2 regions of the Sediminicoccus sp. KRV36 genome follow, and region 1 is predicted to be linked to the other one. Evidence: predicted binding sites of a transcription regulator. Region 1 holds the regulator's gene; the other holds the start of a gene.
What was found. Region 1 encodes HrcA, which represses chaperone genes, less so after heat shock. Its sites were predicted from a motif close to GTTNGCACTCNCNNNNNGNGAGTGCNAAC; they were not measured.

Region 1 (6,774 bases):
CCGAATAATTCGAGGCGGAGCTGCACCAGCTCAAAGCCGAGCCGGGCCGCGATGTCGCGCGCCAGGGCATCATGCGCCGCATCGGAAAACTCGATCACGTTGCCGGTATCCACATCAATCAGATGGTGATGAATGCCACGGTCCGCCGGGTCGAACCGCGCGCGGCCGCCGCCGAAGTCGCGGCGTTCGAGGATGCCCTTCTCCTCGAGCAGACGCACGGTGCGATAGACGGTGGCGACCGAGACACGGTGATCCAGCGCCACCGCGCGGCGGTAGAGCTCCTCGACATCCGGGTGGTCTTCGCTTTCGGACAGGACGCGGGCGATGAGCCGGCGCTGGCCGGTCATCTTGAGGCCGCGCTCGATGCACATCTGCTCGATCCGGGACATGCGGTCGCTGATGGTCCCGCCCTCTCTGCCGTCTTGGCCCGCGATCACCGGGCCCCGAAAAGCCCATAGAGCATGTTCGCTCCGGACAGAAGCCGCCCCGGCCCCTGGTGAGGGCCGGCGCGAGGATTCAGACGCCAGGCTTGCGCGACTGGGTGCCCAGGCCGATCTGCTTGGCCAGGGAGGAGCGGTGCTTCGCGTAATTCGGCGCCACCATCGGGTATTCGGGCGGCAGGCCCCACTTGTCGCGATATTGATCGGGCGTCATGCCGTAGGAGGTCTGCAAGTGACGCTTGAGCATCTTGAGCTTCTTGCCGTCTTCCAGGCAGATCAAATAATCCGGGGTGATGGATTTCTTCACCGGAACCGCAGGTGGCTTCTTTTCCACCTCGACACGGGCAGGGACCGAGCCGAGCGAGGAGAGCGTGCGATGCACCTCGACGATCAGGTTCGGCAAATCATTGACGGAGACCGGGTTGTTGGACACATGCGCGGAAACGATTTCAGCGGTCAGTCCCAAGAGATCGCCAGCGGTAGAGCTATCTGACATGGTTTTGCTTTCAATATGCAATATGCTGTTCGTTTAGAGCGTCCTTGCGGTGCTATGCAAGAGATCAAATCTGATTTCTACCAATAATCATTAATTATTACGTAGGATAATCATGTTTCAGATAGATGTTTCGGCTGACACTTGCCCGATGACCTTCGTGCGCACCCGGCTGCAACTGGACAAGATGCCGCCGGGGGCGGAGCTCGAGGTGCGCTACGTGGGTGACGAGCCGCGCCGGAACCTGGCACGCAGCCTGGCGGAGCAGGGCCACCTCGTTCTGGAGGAACTGCAGGAGGCTGATGGCAGTGGCCTGATCCGCGTCAGGAAAGGCGGCTGACGGCGCTGGCTCCCACGCACCGGGCGCCGTGAAGAATTGCGGCGCGTGCCATGCCGTGCTTCCCCGCAGGACGTCGGCGCCTTGCGTCTGCTTCGCCCGCTCTCAACCCGCTATTTATGGCAAGGTTGGAATCGCGCTGAAGCGCTGCATGGCGTTCGGCAGCTTGCTTCACGCGCCAGCGCCCTGCGCTGCGATCGCGGCTAGGGCGAGAGCAGGCTCCGCGTCTGTGCCACGGCCTCGGCCAGGGTGACGCGCAGCGGCGCCACACCCTCCGGCAGCCCCGCCAGCACGCGGGAGGGGCAGGCGCGATCCAGCAGCACGAACACGCCCTTGTCATCGGCGCGGCGAATCAGCCGGCCGAAGGCCTGGCGCAGCTTGTGGCGCGCATGCGTGTCGTCGTGGCCCTGCGGGTTGCCTTCGCTCAGATGCAACCGGCGTTCGCGATGCAGGATGGTGCGGCGTGGCCAGGGCACGCGGTCAAACACCAGCAGGCGCAACGCGCGGCCGGGCACATCCACGCCATCGCGCATCGCATCCGTGCCCAGCAGGCAGGAATTTTCCTCGGCCCGGAAGATGTCCACCAGCGTCGCATTGTCCATCGCGTCCACATGCTGCGCATAGAGCGGGATGCCGCGGGCCTCCAGGGCGGGCGCGATGCGCGCGGCCACCTCGCGCAGGCGCCGGATCGCGGTGAAGAGGCCGAGTGCGCCGCCGCCTGATGCGAGGAAGAGCTGCTGCATGGCGCTGGCGATGGGGCCCGATTGCCGGGCATCCACATCGGTGATGATGAAGGTCCGCGTATTCGCCGCATAGTCGAAGGGCGAGGGCAGGGCCGCGCGGATCGCGGGCAGCGGCAGATGCGCCGCACCCGTGCGGGATTCCGCCTCGCGCCAGGCGGCTTCGGGATCATCGCGCTTGGCGGCATCGGTGAGTGTGGCCGAGGTGATGAGCAAGCCATGCGCGGGGGCCGCCACCACTTGCGCGAAGGGGATGGTCGGGTCCAGCCAATGGCGGTGCAGCCCGGCATCCGTGTCGCGCCCCTCGCGGCGGTCCAGCTGCAGCCAATCCACCATGACGGGCCGCGTCCCGGGCTCGGCCTGGGCGGTGGCCAGTTGCGCCAGCATGCCGCGCCAGGCGCCGAGGGGGATCAGGGCGCGGCGTTCGATGCCGCGCATGGCCGTCTCCAGCCGGATGCGCTCGCCCACCTCAGCCTCCTCCTCGCCTTCCGTGCTTTCCAGCTTTTCGGCCAGGGCGTTGCGCAGGCGCGTCAGTGGCTGTTCCAGCGCGTGCAGGGCCACGGCCAGCGCGGCGCCGGCCTCGGCCACGGCGTCGTTGACGGGATGGAGGTCCACTTCGAGCGTGTAGATGCCATCATCCTCCGGCGCGCGGGCCAGGATCTGGCTGCGCGCGGCATGAAGGAACATCTCGGTCGCGTTGGCATCGGCGGGGATGGCCGCATCGCCCAGCCGGGCATACCAGCCGCCCCCCGGCAGGCAGCGGGCGGCGTGCAGCGCCTCCTCCATGGGGGCGATCAATTGCGGGATGTCGCCGGCGAGGTCCTGGATGCGCGCGCGCAGGCCCTTGGCGCGGGAGCGGCCACCCTCCGCCCCCAGCAGCCAGCGGCGCAGCTCGGCCGCCTCCACCCCGGTCAGGGCCGAGGAGAAGGCGCTGTCGGCCGCATCGAACAGATGATGGCCCTCGTCGAAGACATAGCGCGTGGGCTTGCCGTCCTCGCCGCCGCCCAGGGCCGCCTGAACCATCACCAGCGCATGATTGGCGATGACGAGCCTGGCCGTGCGGGCGCGGCGGATCGAGTGTTCGACGAAGCATTTCCTGTATTGCGTGCAGGCTGAGCGGATGCATTCGCCCCGGCGGTCGGCCAGGCCCAGCAGGGCGCCGGGCTGGAACAGCTCCTGCGTCCACCCCGGGAAATCGCCGCCTTGCAGATCGCCATCCCGCGTCGCGCCCGCCCAGCGCGAGACCAGCGCCAGGGGCAGCGCCATCTGGCGCAGGCCGGATTGGCCGAGGGCTTCCTCCAGGTTCAGCAGGCAGAGGTAGTTCTCGCGCCCCTTGCGCACGGCCACGCGCGCGCGCCGCTCCTCCGGATCGGGAAAGAGCTGCATCAGCTCCTGGTCAATCTGGCGCTGCAGGTTGCGGGTATAGGTGCTGATCCAGACCGGGGCGCCGTTGCGCTCGGCCCAGAGGCTGGCCGGTGCGATGTAGCCCAGCGTCTTGCCGGTGCCGGTGCCGGCCTCGGCCAGGATCATGTGGGGTGAGCCTTCCGCCTCGCGCGGGGCAAAGGCGCCGGCGGCGGCGGAAGCGAAATCGGCCTGCTGCGGGCGTTGCTCGGCCCCGCTGCCCAGCATCTCGGCCAGGCGGCGGCGGGAATCGGCGCCGCTGACGGCATGGCTGGCCGGTGGCGGCGGGGCCGCGGTCTCCTCCCAATCGGGCAGGCGGCGCCAGGTCTTGAAGGCGTTGCGGTCGGGCTTGGCATCGGGCAGGCCGAGGGCCGCGAGCACGCTGGGCACCCAGGGCCATTGCGCGGCCCCGGCCAGCTGTGCGGCCATGCCCGCGGCTTCCTTGCCGGAGGGGGCGCGGGCTTCATCCGCCAGGGCGCGCAGCAGGCGCGAGGCGATTTCCGGCAAGAGGGCGGCCGCCGCCTCATCATCCTCGGGGGGTGGCAGATCGAGCATCAGGGCCAGGCCGCGCGGCGTGGGTGGCGCGCTGCGGGCGGGAAGGGCGAAGGCGAACAGCTCCAGCAGGTCAAACGCATCGAGGAAGCGCGGCAGGTCCAGCCGCCTGGCGGTGGCAGGGGCATGCACCAGGAGCGGCGGCGGGTATTCCGCGAGGGCCTCGGCGATGCGGGCGCCGGTCAGCGTCAGCACCTCGCCATCGGGGGTGAGCAGGGTGGCGCGGCCATGGGAGGCGACCAGAGCCGGGGCCTCGGGCAGCAGCAGGCGCGGGCGAATCGGCGATGTCATGGCGGCAATCTGGGGCCGGGGCCGGATGAAGGCCAGACTTCGCGGGGCGATGGGGCTTGTGTTATGTGAAAGGCGCGTCTCCGTAGCTCAGCAGGATAGAGCACCAGATTCCTAATCTGGGGGCCGTGGGTTCGAATCCCGCCGGGGACATTTTTGCCCACGCCCGCGCGCCGAAGCCATGGGCTTTGCGGCGTCCGCACGGCGGTCCAATTCACAAAACTTGACCAATCCCCCCCGCATACCCAAGCTCTCACCTGCGATGTACACCCCCATGAAGCCACCCCTCTTCGCGGTGCCGAGCATCGCCACAAGCGCGCTCGATCCCCGCTCCACCGCCGTCTTGCGCGAGCTGGTGGAAGTCTATGTCGCCACGGGCGAGCCGGTGGGGAGCCGCACGCTCTCACGCCGGCTGCCCCTGAACCTCTCGCCGGCTTCGATCCGCAATGTGATGGCGGATCTGGAGGAAGCCGGGCTGCTCTACGCCCCGCATACCAGCGCCGGCCGGCTGCCGACGCAGCAGGGCTTGCGGCTCTTCGTGGACGGCCTGCTCGAATTCGGCGATCTGGGCGAGGAGGAGCGCGCGGAGATCACCGCCCGCTGCGCCGCACACGGCCGTTCCCTGCAGGAAACCCTGGCCGAGGCGGGGCAGATGCTCTCGGGCCTCGCCGGCGCGGCCGGCCTTGTGGTGGCCCCCAAGGGCGAGGCGCCGCTGCGTCACATCGAATTCGTGCCGCTGGGCCCGGGCCGCGCGCTGGTCGTGCTGGTGCAGGGCGATGGGCGGGTCGAGAACCGGGTGATCGAGGTGCCGGCCGGGCTGCCGCCCTCTGCGCTGATCCAGGCGGGGAATTACCTGAATGCCCGCCTCTCCGACCGCACACTGGACGAGACGCGCGCCAGCGTGACGCAGGAGATCGCCGCCAACCGCACCGCGCTCGATGCGCTGACGACGCAGGTGGTGGAGGCCGGCATGGCAACCTGGGCCGGCGGGGGCAGCGGTTCGCTCATCCTGCGCGGCCAGGCGCGGCTGCTTGAGAACATGGAGAATCTGACCCGCGTCCATGAAATCCAGGCCTTGTTCGAGCGGCTGGAGGCGCAGGAAACCACGCTGAAGCTGCTGGAACTCGCCCAGCGGGGGGAGGGCGTGCAGATCTTCATCGGCGCCGAGAGCGGGCTGTTTTCCACGGCCGGGCTCTCCGTCGTGGTGGCGCCCTTCCGTAATGCGCAGGAGAAGATCGTCGGCGCCATTGGCGTGATCGGCCCGTCGCGGATCAATTATGGTCGGGTGATCCCGGTGGTGGACTACACCGCGCGCGTGATTGGCCGCCTGCTGGGTTGATCCTTCGCGGCCGCGCGCCTACCTGAGCCCCATGAACGATCCCCAGACCCCATCCCCGGCCGAAACCGCGCCGGAAACCCCCGATATGCCGCCCGCCGCCGAGCCCACGCCGGAGGAGCGCATCGCCACCCTCGAAGCCGAACTGGCCGAGATGAAGGACCGTTGGCTGCGCGCCGAGGCGGAGGTGCAGAATGTCCGTCATCGCGGCAAGGACGAGGCGGAAAAGGCGCGCAACTACGCCGTGCAGAAATTCGCCGCCGACATGACGGAAGTGGCGGAAAACCTGCGCCGCGGCATAGACCTCCTGCCCAAGGCCGCCGAGGACGAGCCCGAGATCATCGGCAAGATGCGTGGCGGCTTCGAGGGGGTGGAGCGGTTTCTGCTGCAACGCCTGGAAGTCCATGGCGTGCATCGCAAGCCCGCCGAGGGCCAAGCCTTCGACCCCGAATTGCACCAGGCGATGAGCGAAGCCCCCGCGCCCGAAGGTGTCGCGCCAGGCACGGTGATCCAGGCCTGGACCAGTGCCTGGACGCTGAATGGCCGCCTGCTGAAGCCGGCCATGGTGGTGGTTGCGGGCCAGCCGGGCTGAGCCGTGGTTGGCGCCCACCGAGGGCGCTACCCGCCCTGATGACCAGGTGGAGTTTGGTGCCGTGCTGTTGCCGCACAGCCCTCGGGCCCGTGATGTTCGTGCTGCCTGATCTGTTCGAACGGATGATACCCTAGCTTCCGCGCCGCCATTCCCAGTAAAGCGGGCTGCGTCCTGCCGCGAAGGCCTTCGCTTCGTAGCGGGTGGGGGGCCAGCCTTCCGGGCGGGTTTCCGCGGGCGGGGGCCCCGTGAATATCGCCTGCCCGGCAAAGACCTCACGCACCCAGGCCTGGTAGGTCGGGTCATCGCTGGCCACGCGCCAGATGCCGCCAGGCTTGAGCGCGCGCGCGACGATGGGGACCATCTCGGGATGGACGAAGCGGCGCTTGGCGTGGCGCGTCTTGGGCCAGGGATCGGGGAACATCAGGAACAAGCGGTCCAGGCTGGCTTCCGGCAGGGCCAGCAGCAATTCCCGCGCATCGGCGGGCCAGAGGCGCAGGCGGGGCGGCAGCGGCGCCGTGGCCTCGGCACCATCGGGGATGATTTCCGTCAGCAGGGAGCAGAGGCCGTGCTCGTAAACCTCGCTGGCGATGATGGC
Region 2 (6,774 bases), 1.1 Mb from region 1:
CTCACCGGCCGGATCGGCGCGGCCAGGGCCGCTGGCGAGGCGGCGGAACAGGCGCAGGCCACCCGGCTGGCCGCACTGGACCAGGCCCGCCTGACGGGCGAGGCCAGCCTGGGCCAGCGGATGACCAATCTGGAATCCACGCTGCTGCAGCGCCTTGCCGCCATCGAGGCGAGCGCGGCGCAGCGCCTTGCACCGCTGGAGCAGGCCCTGCAGCGCCTGGGCGCGGCGGAGGCGCGGACCGAGCGGCTGGCCGCCATTGATGCATTGCGCGCCCTGCTCGATGCGGGGCAGCCCCTGGCCCCGGCCCTCAGCCGGCTGGGCCAGGCGCCACCGCCGGCCCTTGCGCGCTTCGCCAGCCTGGCGCCGCCTACGGAACCCGCGCTGCGCCTCAGCTTCGAGGAAGCCTTGCGCCAGGCCCGCAGCGCAGCACAGGAGGGCGCGCTGCCGCGCCTCAACAGCCTGCTGACCATTCGCCGGGGCGAGGATGTGGTCTGGGGCGACGCGACCGAGGCCAATGTGGAACGCGCCCGCCGCGCCCTGGAAGCCGGCGATGTGGAGGGCGCGCTGGGGCATCTCAGCCGCCTGCCGGAGAGCTTGCGCCAGGGCATGCGCGCCTGGCTGGATGAGGCCCAGGCCCTGGCCGCCGCGCGCTTCGCCTTGCGCGCCCTGGCCGGCGGCTGATGCGGCTGGTCCTCAAGCTGCTGCTGGTCCTGCTGGCCGGCTTCGCCAGCGTCATGTGGCTGGCGGAGCTTGGCGGCAGCGTCGAAATCCGCCTGGCCGACCTCTGGATCGGCATGCCGCTCGCCGCGGCCATCCTGGCGCTGATCGGCGGATTTCTGCTGCTGCATGGGCTGCTGCGGCTCTGGTCCTGGCTGCTGGCCTGGCCGGAGCGCCGGCGGCTGCGGCTGCATCTGGAACACCGGGCGGAGGCGGATCTTGCCCTCACCCGCGGGCTGGTGGCGCTGGCCGCCGGGCGGCCCGATGCAGCGCGCATCGAGGTGGCGCGGGCCCGGCGCCTCATGGGCGATACGCCGCAATTGCTGCTGCTGGCCGCCGAGGCTGCGCGGGCCGAGGGTGATGAACCCGCCGCGACCCTGGCCTTTGAGGCCCTGGCGGCGCAACCGGAAGCGCGCTTCCTCGGGCTGCGTGGCCTGCTCCGGCAGGCCGAGGCGCGTGGCGATTGGGATGCCGCGCGCGACATCGCCGCCGAGGCCCAGGCGAAGGAGCCCGAGGCCGAATGGCTGCGCGCCGAACGCTCCGAAGTGGCGCGGCGGCGGGAGGATTGGAGCGAGGCGCTGGCGCTGTCCGGCGCGGATGCACCGCGCGCCGCCCTCAGCCTCGCCGCCGCACGGCAGGAAGGGGACCCGGTGCGGGCGGGGGAACTGGAACGCCAGGCCTTCCTCGCCGAACCCGGCTTCACGCCCGCGGTCCTGGCCCATGCCAATCGGCTGCTGGATGCCGGCCATCCGCGCCGGGCGCGCGGGGTGCTGCAACAGGGCTGGAATGCAGCCCCTCACCCGGACATCGCAGAAGCCCTGCTGGCCCTGGAAACCGACCGCATCCGCCGGGTGCGCCTGGTGGATGAATTGACGCGCCAGACCATGGCGCATCCGGAAAGCCGGTTGCTGCGCGCGCGCGTGGCGCTGGATGCCGGACTGACCGGCCGCGCCCGGCATGAACTCACCCTCTGGCGGGAGACCGGCCAGGCGGATCGGCGCTGCTACGCGCTGCTGGGCGAGGTGGAGCGGGCAGAGCATGGGCCGGATGCCGCGCGGGAGCGGGAGGCCGGCTGGCTGCGCGAGGCGGCGCAGGCGCCGCTGGAACCTGTGTGGCGCTGCGGCCATTGCGGCGCCGAGCACAATGCATGGAAGCCGCTCTGCCAGGCCTGCGGCACCGCCGGCGCGATCGTCTGGAGCGGTGCTGCGCGCTGAAGGTGGCGCGGCCCAGGGTTCGATCTCCGCCCGAAGTCGGGCAACACAAAAAAAGGGGCGGCCCTTGCAGGCCGCCCCCTTCCATTCGCCAAGGCGTTTGGACTTAGAAGTCCATATCGCCCATGCCGCCCATGCCGCCGCCCGGGCCGCCCTGCGGAGCCGAGGACTTCGCCGGACGCTCGGCCACCATCGCTTCCGTGGTGATCAGCAGCGAGGCCACCGAAGCCGCATCCTGCAGCGCGGTACGCACAACCTTGGTCGGGTCGATGATGCCGGCCTCGACCAGGTTCTTGTACTGGTCGAGCTGCGCGTCGTAGCCGAACTCCCAGACGTCGCTGCGGAGCACTTCGCCCGCAACCACGGCGCCGTCCTTGCCGGCATTGGCGGCAATCTGCTTCGCCGGGGCCTGGATGGCCTTGCGGACGATCTCGATGCCGACCTGCTCGTCGGAGTTCAGGCCCTTCAGCGTGTGCAGGTTGGTGCTGGCGCGCAGCAGCGCGGTGCCACCACCCGGAACAATGCCTTCCTGAACGGCGGCGCGCGTCGCGTGCAGCGCGTCGTCCACGCGGTCCTTGCGCTCCTTCACTTCCACTTCGGTGCTGCCACCGACGCGGATGACGGCCACACCACCGGCGAGCTTCGCCAGGCGCTCCTGCAGCTTCTCACGGTCGTAGTCCGAGGTGGTCTCCTCGATCTGCGCCTTGATCTGCTCGCAACGGCCCTGGATCGCGGACTTGTCACCAGCGCCATCAACGATGGTGGTGTTTTCCTTCTCGATCCGGATGGTCTTGGCCTTGCCGAGCATCGCCAGCGTGACGGTCTCGAGCTTGATGCCGAGATCTTCGCTGATCAGCTCGCCACCGGTCAGGATCGCGATGTCTTCCAGCATCGCCTTGCGGCGATCACCGAAGCCAGGCGCCTTCACGGCCGCGATCTTCAGGCCGCCACGCAGCTTGTTGACCACGAGTGTCGCCAGAGCCTCGCCTTCCACGTCCTCGGCGATGATGACGAGCGGACGGCCGCTCTGCACCACGGCCTCGAGCAGCGGCAGCATCGGCTGGAGCTGAGAGAGCTTCTTCTCGAAGATCAGGATGTAGGGCTGATCCATCTCCGCGATCATCTTCTCCGCATTCGTGATGAAATACGGGGAGACATAGCCGCGGTCGAACTGCATGCCCTCGACGACGTCGAGCTCGGTCTGGATGCTCTTGGCTTCCTCAACCGTGATCACGCCCTCATTGCCGACGCGCTCCATGGCGGAAGCGATCATCTCGCCGATCTCGGTCTCGCCATTGGCGGAAAGCGTGCCAACCTGCGCGACTTCGGCCGAGGTCGTGATCTTCTTCGTCTTGGCTTCGAGTTCCTCGACGATCTGCTTCACGGCCTTATCGATGCCGCGCTTCAGATCCATCGGGTTCATGCCGGCGGCGACAGCCTTGGCACCCTCGCGGATGATGGCCTGGGCCAGCACCGTCGCGGTGGTCGTGCCGTCACCGGCCGTGTCGTTGGTCTTCGAGGCCACTTCGCGCACCATCTGCGCACCCATGTTCTCGAACTTGTCGGCCAGCTCGATTTCCTTGGCGACCGTCACACCGTCCTTCGTGATGCGCGGAGCGCCGAAGGACTTGTCGATCACCACGTTGCGGCCCTTGGGGCCCAGCGTCACCTTCACGGCGTCGGCCAGGATGTCCACGCCACGGATCATGCGCTCACGCGCGGAAGCGCCGAATTTAACGTCTTTGGCAGCCATTATATCACCTCAATATGTTGTGGAGAGCGGATGGAGAGGAGCCGGAAGTGAGCGGGATTCGGCGTTTTCAGCGATTTCGCCTTGACGCATCCCGCTCAGGATCACGCCGCCTTCTTCGCCGCGGCCGGAGCCTCGACGATGCCCATCACGTCGGATTCCTTCATGATCAGCAGCTCTTCGCCGTCGATCTTGACCTCGGTGCCGGACCACTTGCCGAAGAGGATGCGGTCACCCGCCTTCACGTCCAGCGGGCGGACTTCACCCTTGTCATTGATGGTGCCGGCGCCGACGGCCAGGACTTCACCCTCCTGGGGCTTCTCCTTGGCGGTGTCGGGGATGATGATGCCGCCGGCGGTCTTCTCTTCGGCCGTGATGCGGCGGACGAGGACGCGGTCGTGCAAGGGGCGGAACTTCATGTGGGTTCTTTCCTCCTGGTCTGAGCAGGCAATGGGAACCTCCCCGCGCGTGCTGCCTGTTGGCACTCACTGGCGAGGAGTGCCAGCTACCTAGGCGGGGGCCCGGAGAGAGTCAAGGCAAATGGCAGCACTCTCTGAGTGCGAGTGCCAATGACCTGAAATCACTGACGATTTTTCTGGCGAAGCCCCTTCCGATCATGTCAGCCTGACGACAGACGACCAGCCCGCGCGACGGGCCGGCAGGAGGATCAGCCGGTTCCGCGGGCTTCATTGACCCCAAGGAGGCTGCTTGATGCTGGATGTCTTGAACCCCATGATCCGCCAACCCGCCCAGCACATGAAGGACTGGCGGCTGACCACGGCGGAGATCCTGTACCACCTGCCCGATCATCCGGCACTTCTGCAAAGCTTCGTCTGGCAAAAACATGACCTGGCACCCGCCTTCCCGGAGCTGACCCGCTTCCTGGACTTCTGGAAGCGCGAGATCGAGGGCGCGCTGCATTCCGTGCGCGTGGCCAGCGCCTCGCTCATCAAGCCGGCCGAGCTGCGCTATTCCAACGGCGTGTTCCTGCTGCACTGAGCGGCCGGCCAAGGCTGCAGGCGCGGGCACCTCGCCGGACGCCCATTGAAGCTGAACCGGTTCCGATACGAGGCGGGTGACAGTCCAACAAAGGGGCCTCCGGCGGCTAGGGCCGCGGGCCCCAGACCCCATTTACATGGGTTATGTCACAATGATTTGATCATGGCTTGCCTACGAAAGGGGTCTGGGGCCAATGGCCCCAGCCGCCGGAGGCCCCTCTCGCGCGCGCCACCCACCCCTTTGGCCGCGCGGCTCCTAGTCGCGATCCCGCAATGCCAGGGAAAAGCTCGCCGCGCCCAGCAACCCCACACCCGCCAGCAACCAGGGAATTGCCCCGTAGCCGCCATTCGCCTGCCAGATCAGCGCCAGCGTGATCGGCCCCAGGGTGCGCGGCAGAACCGCGATCAGGCTGAGCGCGCCGGTCACCGCCCCATAGCCATCCCGCCCCAGGATTTCCGCCGTCCCCGCCGCGCGGACAATGGTCAGCAAGCCATCCGCCACGGCCCAGAACAGCACGAAGGGCAGCAGCCAGATGAAGGTCGCCGGGGCGCCCGCGAGCCAGAGCAGCGCGAGCGGCAGCAGCAGCATCGCCCCCATGCCGACCCAGCGCATCGAGGCCCGGCCGCCCGCCACATAGAGCCCGGCACGCGCCGCCACCTGCAGCGGGCCATGCAGCGCCACCAGCAGGATCACGCTGCCCTCGGGCAGCCCGGCCTCGCGCAGCAGGGGAACCAGATGCGCGCCGAGCCCGACGCCGATGAAGGCATGCGCGGCAAAGCAGAGTGCCAGGCCCCAGAAGGCCGGGCGGCGCAGCGTGCGCGCGAAGGCGTCCTCGCCGCGGTTGCGTTGGGGGGGCATGGCCGGCGCGGCGCCCGCGAATTGCCACCAGGCCACCAGGGCCGGCAGCAATTGCAGCCCGGCCAGCGCCCAGAGCGCCCCCCGCCAGCCCATCACTGAAATCAGGGCGGCCACCAGCGGGATGAAGATGGTTCCGGCGAAACCCGTGATGAAGGTGATGGCGGTGATGACGCGCATCGGCTGCCGCGCCAGCGCGACCACCACCGCCATGGCCGGCCCCCAGAGCGCTGTGGCATGGGCGATGCCCAGCCCGAACCAGAGCAGGTAGAACATCCACAGCTGGTCCATCACCGCCCAACCGGCCAGCAGGGCGCTGCCCAGCACGCTGCCCCAGGCCAGGGGCGCGCGCCCGCCATGCCGGTCCACCCAGCGCCCCACGGGAATCGCCAGGATGCCGGACATGAGGATGCCCAGGGTGAAGGCGCCATTGATTTCTGCCCGGCTCCAGCCGAGCTCGGCCTCCATCGGCTGGACCATCAAGGCGAATGGAATGAACAGCGTGCCCCAGCCGATGGTCTGGGTCAGGGCGGTGCCAAGGGTCAGCGCGCGATCGGAGATGCGGTTCACAACGGGATGAGGATGCCCCGATCCGCGTGAAAGCGCGAGAAGGCCGCGGGCGAGAGCCGCACGTCACGCTGTTGCGCCACGCCGATGCCCGAGGGGTTGTGGAAACGCCAGCGCCCGGCCTCATCCGCGCCGAAGACCAGCACCAGGTGGCCGCCCTTGCGCGGCGGCTCCACCTCCGGCGTGCGGATCGCGGCATGGACGGACGCGATGTAGAATTCGCCCCGGCCAAGGGCGGGCATGGGCTCGTCCAGCACGATGCGCGCGGCGATGCCGCGGTCATTCAGCCAGCGCACCGCGCCCGCATAGATCAGCCCCCGGATGAAGCCACCCGGTTCCTCGACATACCCGCCCAGCGGCTGCACGGCGCGGCGCAGATCATGGATGGTCAGGCTTTCGCCACGCGCGGCCATGGCCATGCGCAGGCAGGCCATGCCGCAGAGATGCTCGGCCCAGCGGGCATATTCGGCGGCGTCCGCCGCGCCGGATTCGGCCCAGCGCGGGTCGGTCGCGGCGTCGCGCCCGTTCAGGAAAGCCTCGACCAGCTCCGGCGATTCCCACTGCGCGAAATAGGGCGGGATCATCGTGCCGGGCGGCGCGGCGGGTGGCTCATGCGCGCAGCCGGCCAGCGCGGCTGCGCAGAACCAGCGGCGGGGCAAGGCCGCGCGCATCTCA

Region 2: a site for HrcA is predicted at 4,156-4,184, ahead of groES (co-chaperone GroES). Genes of this name have one in related genera too.

Annotation. Positions count from the first base shown of each region.
Region 1 covers NZ_CP085081.1:4,397,159-4,403,932, reverse strand. Annotated here, with positions in the region: gene LHU95_RS20995 (Fur family transcriptional regulator) at 1-389, opposite strand, end outside; gene LHU95_RS20990 (MucR family transcriptional regulator) at 517-936, opposite strand; gene LHU95_RS20985 (sulfurtransferase TusA family protein) at 1,049-1,273, shown strand; gene LHU95_RS20980 (ATP-dependent DNA helicase) at 1,474-4,254, opposite strand; tRNA gene LHU95_RS20975 (tRNA-Arg) at 4,331-4,404, shown strand; gene hrcA (heat-inducible transcriptional repressor HrcA) at 4,526-5,590, shown strand; gene LHU95_RS20965 (nucleotide exchange factor GrpE) at 5,622-6,179, shown strand; gene LHU95_RS20960 (tRNA (guanine(46)-N(7))-methyltransferase TrmB) at 6,310-6,774, opposite strand, start outside.
Region 2 covers NZ_CP085081.1:564,749-571,522, reverse strand. Annotated here, with positions in the region: gene LHU95_RS02715 (hypothetical protein) at 1-681, shown strand, start outside; gene LHU95_RS02710 (heme biosynthesis HemY N-terminal domain-containing protein) at 681-1,931, shown strand; gene groL (chaperonin GroEL) at 2,035-3,681, opposite strand; gene groES (co-chaperone GroES) at 3,783-4,097, opposite strand; gene LHU95_RS02695 (usg protein) at 4,390-4,677, shown strand; gene LHU95_RS02690 (MFS transporter) at 4,933-6,102, opposite strand; gene LHU95_RS02685 (hypothetical protein) at 6,099-6,770, opposite strand; gene LHU95_RS02680 (oligopeptide/dipeptide ABC transporter ATP-binding protein) at 6,772-6,774, opposite strand, start outside.